4 regions of the Kitasatospora sp. NPDC059160 genome follow, and region 2 is predicted to be linked to each of the others. Evidence: riboswitches for the same ligand, from Rfam matches in the RefSeq annotation. Region 2 holds a riboswitch; each other region holds the start of a gene.
The links. Region 2 has a riboswitch for cyclic di-AMP ahead of ACFXOZ_RS23455 (peptidoglycan DD-metalloendopeptidase family protein). Riboswitches for the same ligand answer to the same signal wherever they lie in the genome.
Positions count from the first base shown of each region.

Region 1 (2,189 bases), on a different contig from region 2:
GCCGTTGCCGGTGCCGCCGTAGACGTACGCCTGGCCGACCTTCGACTGGGCGAAGGAGACCGCGGCGGCCATGCTGCCGGAGGCGGCCGGGGCCGGGGCCGGGGCCGGGGTCTGCGCCTGGGCGGCGGGCTTCGACGCGGGCTTGGTGGCGGACGGCTTGCTCTGGGCGGTCGGCTTGGCGTTCACGGCACCGCCGTTCGAGGCCTGGCCGGCCTTCTTCGAGCGGTCGAACCAGGTGAAGTCCGAGCCGGACTTGGCGGCGGAGCCGTCGGCCTGGGCCGAGGTGCCGTCACCGAAGGTCAGCTGCTGGCCCGGGTAGATGGTGTCCGGGCCCTCGGTCAGGGTGCTGCGGTTGAGGTCGTACAGCCGCTGCCAGCCGCCCTGGACGTTGTGCTTGTCGGCGATCGAGGACAGCCAGTCGCCGTCGACGACGGTGTAGCCGCCGGCCTGGGCCTGCGCCTGGCGCTTCTGGGCCCAGGTGCTGTCGGCGGACGGGGCGGAGGCGGCCGCGGCGTCGTCGGAGGCCTGGGCCTGGTCCTGCGCGGGGGCGGCGGGCTTCGCGGCCGGCTTGCTCGGGGCGGCCGGCTTGGCGGCGGGCTTGGCCGCGGTGGAGCCGGCCGAGGTGTCGACGGTGGGCGCGGCGCCGCCCTTGGTCAGACCGGCCTGGACGGAGCAGACCGGCCAGGCGCCGGGGCCCTGCGAGGCAAGGACCTTCTCGGCGACGGAGATCTGCTGGTCCTTGGTGGCCTGGTCGGCCTGCGGGGCGTAGCTGGTGCCGCCGAAGGCGGCCCAGGTGCTGGAGGTGAACTGGAGGCCGCCGTAGAAGCCGTTGCCGGTGTTGATGCTCCAGTTGCCGCTGCTCTCGCACTGGGCGACCTTGTCCCAGGTGGCGACGGAGGCGGCGTTCGCGGTGCCGGTGGTGAGGCAGGGGACGGTGAGGCCGACGCCGGCGACGCCGAGGGCGGCGATCACGCGACGGGTGCGGCTGGACAGGCGGTTGCCGTTGGAAGGCAGCATGAAGACGCGGTCCTCTCCCACGCCTGCGAGGTGAGCTGTCGGATTCGGGCTGGAGTTGCCCGGCCGCGCTGTGGGCGCGGCTTCACCCCTAGCCCTGGACCGTTCCGGAAAACGGTCCGGGGCGACTTACCTGTGGTTCCCCCGCTCCTGCCGTGATGCGATTTCGCGCTGCCAGGACATCCGACGGCAGGACTCGGCGTCGCGGATGAACTGGGTCCGTGTGGTCACGAACGGGGAGCACGTTAAGCAGACTTAAGTTAAAACTGCAAATACCTGTGATGCGCATCACGGTTTAGTGGAAAACGTCAAATGGGCCGTAATTCATGATCGTAAATGATCGTTTTCCGGCAATATCGCAGCGGATTCTCATAACTGGCTCCGCCTCAGAAAAGAGGTGACGGAGCGTTGGGGCACAAGGGGCGCGCGCCCGAGGCGCGGGGGAGCGGTAGTGAATCGCGCGCTGGGGAACGCGCCCGTCATTCGCCGAGTGTCCATTGACAAATGAGCTGGAAACGGACATTGCGCCGCATTGCCCGCTTAGCGCACCAGCGGGGTGAATCGGAACACGGCGAAAGGGCCCGGAACGAGGTCGTTCCGGGCCCTTTCGGCAGTGCGGGTCCGCCGGCGGTGGCCGACGGGCGTTCAGTGGGTCGTGCTAGCCCTCCACGGGCCCTTCGGCGGCCGCGTGGGCGCGTCGGGAGCCCTCCCCGGCCCCGACGGCGGCCGCGGCCTCCGCCTCGGCCTCGGCGAGCTCCTCCGCCGTCGGCACCGGCAGGGCGGCCAGGTAGGTGGAGGCGATCAGCTGGCCGACCGTCGGGTAGGCGCCCAGCGGTGCGGCCGACGGGCAGCCGGTCTCCTCGGCGGCCGTGGCGAGCAGCTCCGGGTCCGCCTCCGGGCCGATGACGAGCGGGGCCAGGGCCGGGCGCTCGGAGCCGGTCTCCCGGAGGTGGCCGACGGCGGCGGCGACGGAGCCGGGCACGTCGAGCGCGGCGGCGACGACCGGCACGGCCAGTCGGGCGGCCAGCAGCACGCCGGTGATCCCGGCCGCGGCGGCCGCGTCCTCGCCGCCGACGGTGGTCAGGACCACGCCGTCCGCAGCGGTCGCGATGGCGAACAGCCGGGCCCGGTCGGCCCGCGCCAGCCCGGCCTCGGACAGCCGGACGTGGACGGCC
Region 1 covers NZ_JBHZCN010000021.1:86,110-88,298, forward strand. The annotation lists gene ACFXOZ_RS11785 (transglycosylase family protein) at 1-1,017, opposite strand, end outside; cyclic di-AMP (ydaO/yuaA leader) riboswitch at 1,025-1,195, opposite strand; gene ACFXOZ_RS11790 (hypothetical protein) at 1,673-2,189, opposite strand, start outside.
Region 1: linked by a shared signal. The riboswitch ahead of ACFXOZ_RS11785 (transglycosylase family protein) and the one ahead of ACFXOZ_RS23455 (peptidoglycan DD-metalloendopeptidase family protein) in region 2 are both predicted to bind cyclic di-AMP.

Region 2 (2,189 bases):
GCCCAGGTCCACCGGTGCGGCGATCACCCGGTCGAGCGGTCACCCGACATGACCATCCCGGGCGTCGATTCGCCCCGCACCAGCGGTGGTTCACACGTTCCTGCGGAAGGCCCCGGAGGGTCAGAGCGCGACGCCGTGCGCCCGCAGGTAGGCGACCGGGTCGATGTCCGAGCCGTACTCGGAACCGGTACGGATCTCGAAGTGCAGGTGCGGGCCGGTCACGTTGCCGGTCGCACCGGAGAGGCCGAGCTGCTGGCCGGCGGTGACGGTCTGACCGACGCTCACGCCGATCGAGGACAGGTGCGCGTACTGGGCGTACTTGCCGTCGGCGAGCTTGATCTCGACCTCGTTGCCGTAGGCGCCGTCGCTGCCGGCCTTCACCACGACACCGTTGGCGACGGCGCGCAGCGGGGTGCCGGTGGAGGCGACGAAGTCCTGGCCGGTGTGGTGGCCGGAGGCCCACATCGAGCCGGCCACGCCGTAGGCCTCGCCCAGCACGGGGTTGGCGAGCGGGGCGACGTAGCCGGAGGTGGCGGCGACCGGGGCCGCGGTCACGGCCTGGGCCGGGGCGGCGGTCTGAACCTGGGTCTGCACCTGGGCGCCGGGCTTGGCAGCCTCGGTCCGGACCTGCACCTGGGAGTCCGCGGCAGCGGAGGTGTCCTGGGTGACCGGCGCGGCGGACTTCGCCGGAGCGGCCGGCTTGGCCGGGGCGGCGGGCTTCGCCGGAGCGGCGGCGTGACCGGCGAGGGCCAGCTGCTGACCGGGGAAGATCAGGTTCGGGTCGGCGCCGACCACCGAGCGGTTCTGCTCGTACAGCGCGTGCCAGCCGCCCTCGACGTTCTTGGCGTCGGCGATCTTCGACAGGGTGTCACCGCTGACGACGCGGTAGCTCTGCTGGGCGGCCGGGGCGGCAGCCGGAGCGGCGGCCCCGGAAGCGGCCGGGGCGGTGGTGGCCGCCGGGGCGGTGTGCGCCTGGGCGCTCATCGCGGTCACGAGCGGCAGGACGAACGAGGCCCCGGTGACGGCGGTGGCGATGCCGATGCGGGCGGCACGGGGCAGGGCGATACGACGAGCCTGTGCAGGCATGGAATTTTCCTCTCCGACGCCTGCGAGGTGAGCTGTCGGGTTCGGGCTGGAGTTGCCCGGCCGCATGTGCGGCTTCACCCCAAGCCGGCCCTGGTGGTCCGCGCCCGAAAAGGCGCGAACTCCGGTCCGGCGACTTACCTGTGGGTCCCCCGCTCCTGCCGTACAGAGTTCGGTGCGAGCCACCGGGCAGCGGCAGGACTCGGCGTTCCACCCGGTGGATCCGTCCGGACTGGCCGGGCGGTCGCTGAACTAAAACTCATCCGTTCGGGTGAAGCAATGTCGATCTCTTGAATCGGCAACAACCCCCGCAGCCCCGTCACCCTCCGAATGATCCCTTGCACGCTCCGTGCACGATCCATTCACCCGGCGCCACTGATCCACCACCCTGCGCCGCCGGGACCACCCCCGTGCGACCGTCCGTTCACGCACCGCCACCGACCGACACACCACCCGGTGACCCTTGTCACGTACACCCCGGCGGGCGCAGGATTCGGCCCGTGGCCACCTCTCAAGCCGGCACTCTGCGCCTGGGCACCGCGCAGGGCCGCTGGGTACTCCTCGCGACAGTGCTCGGCTCCAGCATGGCGATGCTCGACGGCACCGTCGTCAACGTCGCCCTGCCCCGGATCGGCGCCGACCTCGGCGCCTCCCTCGCCTCCCTGCAATGGACCCTGAACGCCTATCTGCTCACCCTGGCCGGCCTGATCCTGCTCGGCGGCGCCCTCGGCGACCGCTACGGACGGCGCCGGGTCTTCCTGATCGGCGTGGTCTGGTTCGCCGTCGCCTCCGCGGCCTGCGCCGCGGCCCCGACCATCCACGTGCTGATCGCCGCCCGCGCCGTCCAGGGCATCGGCGGCGCGCTGCTCACCCCGGGCTCGCTGGCCATGCTCCAGGCGGTCTTCCACCCGGACGACCGCTCGGCGGCGGTCGGCCTCTGGTCCGGCCTGGGCGGGGTGTCGGCGGCCGTCGGCCCCTTCCTCGGCGGCTGGCTGGTGGACGGCCCGGGCTGGCGCTGGATCTTCCTGCTGAACCTGCCGCTGGCCGCCGCCGTGATCGCGGTGACCTCCCGTTACGTCCCGGAGAGCCGGGACGAGTCCGCCGCC
Region 2 covers NZ_JBHZCN010000055.1:31,832-34,020, forward strand. The annotation lists gene ACFXOZ_RS23455 (peptidoglycan DD-metalloendopeptidase family protein) at 121-1,086, opposite strand; cyclic di-AMP (ydaO/yuaA leader) riboswitch at 1,089-1,271, opposite strand; gene ACFXOZ_RS23460 (MFS transporter) at 1,584-2,189, shown strand, end outside.

Region 3 (2,189 bases), on a different contig from region 2:
TACGGGGTGAGGCCGCGCTGCTGGAGCCAGGTCTCCGGGTCGACCGGGGCGCCGCCGCCGGGGCGGACCTCCAGGTGCAGGTGCGGGCCGGTGACGTTGCCGGTCGCGCCGACCTTGCCGATCTGCTGGCCGGCGGTGACCTTGCCGGAGCCCTTGATGATCGAGGAGAGGTGGCAGTACCAGATCTCGGTGCCGTCGGGCAGGGTCTCGACGATCCGGTAGCCGTACGAGCCGGACCAGCCGGCCGAGGTGACGGTGCCCTGGCCGACGGCGTAGACCGCGGTGCCGGTGTCGGCCGCGAAGTCCAGGCCGGTGTGCAGGTGGGCCCAGTAGCGGGCGCTCTGGCCGTAGTGGGCGGAGAGGTCGTAGTCCTTGACCGGCAGGGTGAGGGCGGCGGCCTTGGCCCGCTCGGCCTCCTCGGCGGCGCGCTTGGCCTCCGCCTCCTTGGCGGCGGCCTTGGCCTCGGCCTCCTGGGCGGCCTGGACCCGGGCGCCCTCCTCGGCGGCGGTGCGCTGGCTGTCGGCCTGCTGCTGGATCCGGGCGGCGAGCGCGAGGCCGGGGTCGGCGGCCAGGGCGACCGTCTCGTCCGGGGCCTCGACGGCGGGCGCGGCGGCCGGGGTCGCGGAGGCGAAGCCGGTGGCGCCCAGGGTGGCGGCGACGGCGGTGACGCCGAGCAGCGGGGAGGCGCCGCGGGTCTGACGCGGCATCCGGTGGCGGTTGGCCTCGGCCTCCGGGGCGTACGGCTCGGCCGGTCCGGCGGACCCGCCGTCGCGGGGCTCGGCACCGTGCGGGCCGGGGTGGTCGAGGAGCCGGGTACCGGCTGCGGGGCCGGCCGGGTGTGCCGGGGTGTGCGTCGACGCCACGGAGGCGCGCTCCTTTCCTTCCTTCGCGCCTACCGGGTTAGCTGACGGGTTCGGAGCAGGAAGGTCTCCTACGGCCGGGCCGGAGCCCCGCCGATTCACCCCAAGGAACGTGGTTCCCCGGCTCCCTGACCTGCCCGGAGGCCGGTCGGTGGGATTAGGCGACGGCGCACGGTGCCGTCTGGGTACGGCATTGACGACCGCGCTGCGTTATCAGACGTTAATCCTAGGACGCTCCGATTCCAAGCCATCCGCTCGGAGCCGCTGGGGAACAGGTGATCGGACGTCAACGAACGACCCCTCAGCCACCCGGTCCATCTGAGTACTCCTACTCATGTGCGACCCGGCCGCCCCGCCGCATCCTGGCGCCATGAGCACACCGATGCAGTCACGGACCACGGCCGCGTACTTCGTCCAGGCCGTCCTCTCCTTCGCCCTCTCCGGCACCGCCCTCGCCGCCGGGATCGCCTACCTGCCGGTCGGCGGCTGGACCCGGGCCTTCCTCGGGATCGGCCTCCTCTACACCGTCACCTCCTCGTTCACGCTGGCCAAGGTGGTCCGGGACCGGCAGGAGTCCTCGGACACCGTCGCCCGGGTCGACCAGGCCCGGCTGGAGAAGCTGCTCAGCGAGCACGACCCCTTCCGGATCGAGGGGGCGTGAACGGAAGGGCGCCCCCGGTACCGGCCGGACGCTTGACGGCTAAGGCTATTAGCCTTAGCTTTATGGCTACAGGCAGAAACGAGCGAGTCGGCGGAGGCCACCATGAACGGCACCAGCACCCCGAGCACCCAGTACCTCGACGTCCCCGGCGGCCGCCTCGCCTACGACGACACCCGGCAGGGCGACGGCACCCCCGTCGTCCTCCTCCCCGGAATGCTCGACTCCCGCCGCGCCTACCGGCACCTGCACCCGCTGCTCACCGCCGCCGGCCACCGGGTCGTCACCATGGACCTGCGCGGCTTCGGCGACTCCTCGATCGTCTGGGACGACTACGGCCCCGCCGCCGTCGCCACCGACGTCCTCGCCCTGCTCGACCACCTCGGCATCGAACGGGCCGTCCTGGTCGGGCAGTCCTACACCGGGGCGACGGTCGTCAAGGTCGCCGGCGACGCACCTCAGCGGGTCGCCGGGATCGCCCTGATCGACGCCTTCGTCGAACACCGGGCCAACGCCCTCATGCAGGGCGTCATGGTCGTCATGGGCGCCGCCATGGTCCGGTGGCCCGGCGTCTGGGGCTTCTACCTGCGCAAGATGGCCTACCCCGGCCCCCGCCCCGCCGACCTCGACGGCTACGTCGACGGACTCGTCGCCGCCCTGCGCACCCCCGG
Region 3 covers NZ_JBHZCN010000171.1:53-2,241, forward strand. The annotation lists gene ACFXOZ_RS40220 (M23 family metallopeptidase) at 1-863, opposite strand, end outside; cyclic di-AMP (ydaO/yuaA leader) riboswitch at 876-1,034, opposite strand; gene ACFXOZ_RS40225 (YiaA/YiaB family inner membrane protein) at 1,231-1,521, shown strand; gene ACFXOZ_RS40230 (alpha/beta fold hydrolase) at 1,624-2,189, shown strand, end outside.
Region 3: linked by a shared signal. The riboswitch ahead of ACFXOZ_RS40220 (M23 family metallopeptidase) and the one ahead of ACFXOZ_RS23455 (peptidoglycan DD-metalloendopeptidase family protein) in region 2 are both predicted to bind cyclic di-AMP.

Region 4 (2,189 bases), on a different contig from region 2:
CCACCGAGTTGGCGCCGTAGTAGGTGCCGATGGTCACCCACTGGTCGGTGCCGATGGCGCTCGCGTCGGTGTAGTAGTCGGGGTTGCCGGGGTTGACGTGGTTGGTCAGCTCCAGCAGGTTCGGGTTGTCGGGGTGGTACTCGAAGGAGTCGATCTCCCCGTTGCCGTTCTTCCAGGTCCACAGGGCGGGCCAGGCGCCGGTGCCGGCGGGCAGCTTGACCCGGGTCTCGGCGTAGTCGCCGGTCTTGACCTGGAACCCCTCGGCGGAGCCCTCGGTGGTCAGGAAGCCGGTGTTCCAGGACTGCTTGCCGTTCTCCAGCGTCGGCCCGCCCGGGGTGGCGGTGAAGGTGGCGACGCCGTTCGCGACGGTGACGTTGTTCTTGTTCAGCCAGTCGAGCTTGTTGTCGTCCGGGTTGTGGTTCCCGTACTTGTACGAGGTGCTCTTGTCGCCGACCCAGCGCTGGCCCCAGTTGATCGGGCCGTTGAACTCGTCGGACCAGGTCAGCGACTTGCCGGCGATCGGGGAGGACGACGCCGGGGTCGTCGGGGTGGCCGTGGCGGTGGGGGTCGGCGTCGCGGTCGGGCTCGCGGTCGGGGACGCGGTGGGGGACGCGGTCGCGGTGGGCTTCGCCGTCGGGCTCGCGGTCGCGGTCGGGGAGGGGGTGGGCTTCGCCGTCGGGGACGGGGTCGGCGTGGGCGTACCCGTGGCCGAGACCACCAGCTGCTGCGAGGGCAGGTTGTGCCAGGCGCCGCCGAGGTCCTGCCAGAAGCCGAACTGGGTGTACGTCCCGGCGGCCAGGGTGCGGGCGGCGCTGGTGTAGGTGAGTCCGCCGGGGCAGATCTGCACGTTGCTCGCGTTGCCCGGGAAGTCCAGGTTGGTGCCGCGCGCGTCGCGGACGCCCACGCCGACGGTCTTGGCGGTGAAGCAGGACGAGGAGTGCAACGCCAGCGAGGCGGTGCCCGCCTTCCCCGCGACCATGGTGGCGGGGGCGAGGCGGTCCTGGGTGACGGTCGGGCCGGTGGCGGCCTGGGCGCCGGAGACGGACGGCAGGCCGAGCAGGCCGGCACCGGTGATGGCGAGCGCCCCGGTCGTGGCGAGGGCGGTGTTGCGGCCACGGTGGGACGGACGGGCGTGGCGGGGCGCGCGACGGCGCCGGGCAGGCTGGTGCATGGGGGTCCTCTGCCACGCCTGCGAGGTGAGCTGTCGGATTCGGGCTGCAGTTGCCCGGCCGCCTGTGGAGCGGCTTCACCCCTAGCCACGCCCCGCACGCTGGTGCGTACGGGCCGGGCGCTGACCTTGGTTCCCCCGCTCCCGTCCGCTGTGGTGCTCGGGTACTCGCCGGCGGGTGGACGGGACTCGGCGTCCCGGCGGCGGGGTCCGCGACAGCGGACGACGACTGCAGGCTAGGCAGGCCGTCCGTGGACGGACAACCTGATGGGGCCGGTTGTCGCGCAGCTCACAGTGGTGTCGATCAACGACGCTGCGTGGCGGCCGAGTTGATCAATGGAGCCGACGCCGACCCGCGGTCCCGCCGGGCCCGCCCGGGCTGCCGGTCGCACACGGTGCGCGGCGCGGCGGTGGCGGACCGTGCGTGACCGCCGTGGCGTGGAGCCGCCCGAGTCCGCCCCATCGGATAAATTGGAGCCCTGGGATTTTCCGCGGTGCACAAGAGCACCGACCGGAGCCGTACGACCCGTCCCCCGTTCCAGAGAAGAGGTCCCGCCCCACCATGACCGCGCCCCTGCCCGCCTTCGCCGGCCGTACCTACGTCTTCCGGGCCGACAACGGCGCGGCCTTCCGCAACTCCTACTCGGCCGACGGCACCCGGCTGCGCTGGGAGGGCCTCGGCGAGTCGGCGGGCCAGTGGGAGGACGTGCGGCTGCACGTCGCCGAGGTCGCGCCGGAGATCTACTTCATCAGCTGGACGGAACAGAGCGGGATCACCGTCAGTCACGTGATGGACCTCAACGCGCTGACCGTACGGGCCTTCTGGACCTTCGAGGGCGAGGGCGGCCGGGTCGGCCAGCTGCACACCGGGACGCTGGAACGGGTCGCCTGACCGGCGCCGGAACGCACCGACCCCCGGGAGCCTCGGCGGCTTCCGGGGGTTCGGTGCGTTCCGCGGGCGGCGCCGTCAGACGGTCTGGCCCGGGTGGCCCGGCTGGTTCGGGACCTTGAGGTGCTGGGA
Region 4 covers NZ_JBHZCN010000024.1:89,029-91,217, reverse strand. The annotation lists gene ACFXOZ_RS13070 (hypothetical protein) at 1-1,171, opposite strand, end outside; cyclic di-AMP (ydaO/yuaA leader) riboswitch at 1,179-1,286, opposite strand; gene ACFXOZ_RS13065 (MoaF N-terminal domain-containing protein) at 1,731-2,060, shown strand; gene ACFXOZ_RS13060 (alpha/beta hydrolase) at 2,136-2,189, opposite strand, start outside.
Region 4: linked by a shared signal. The riboswitch ahead of ACFXOZ_RS13070 (hypothetical protein) and the one ahead of ACFXOZ_RS23455 (peptidoglycan DD-metalloendopeptidase family protein) in region 2 are both predicted to bind cyclic di-AMP.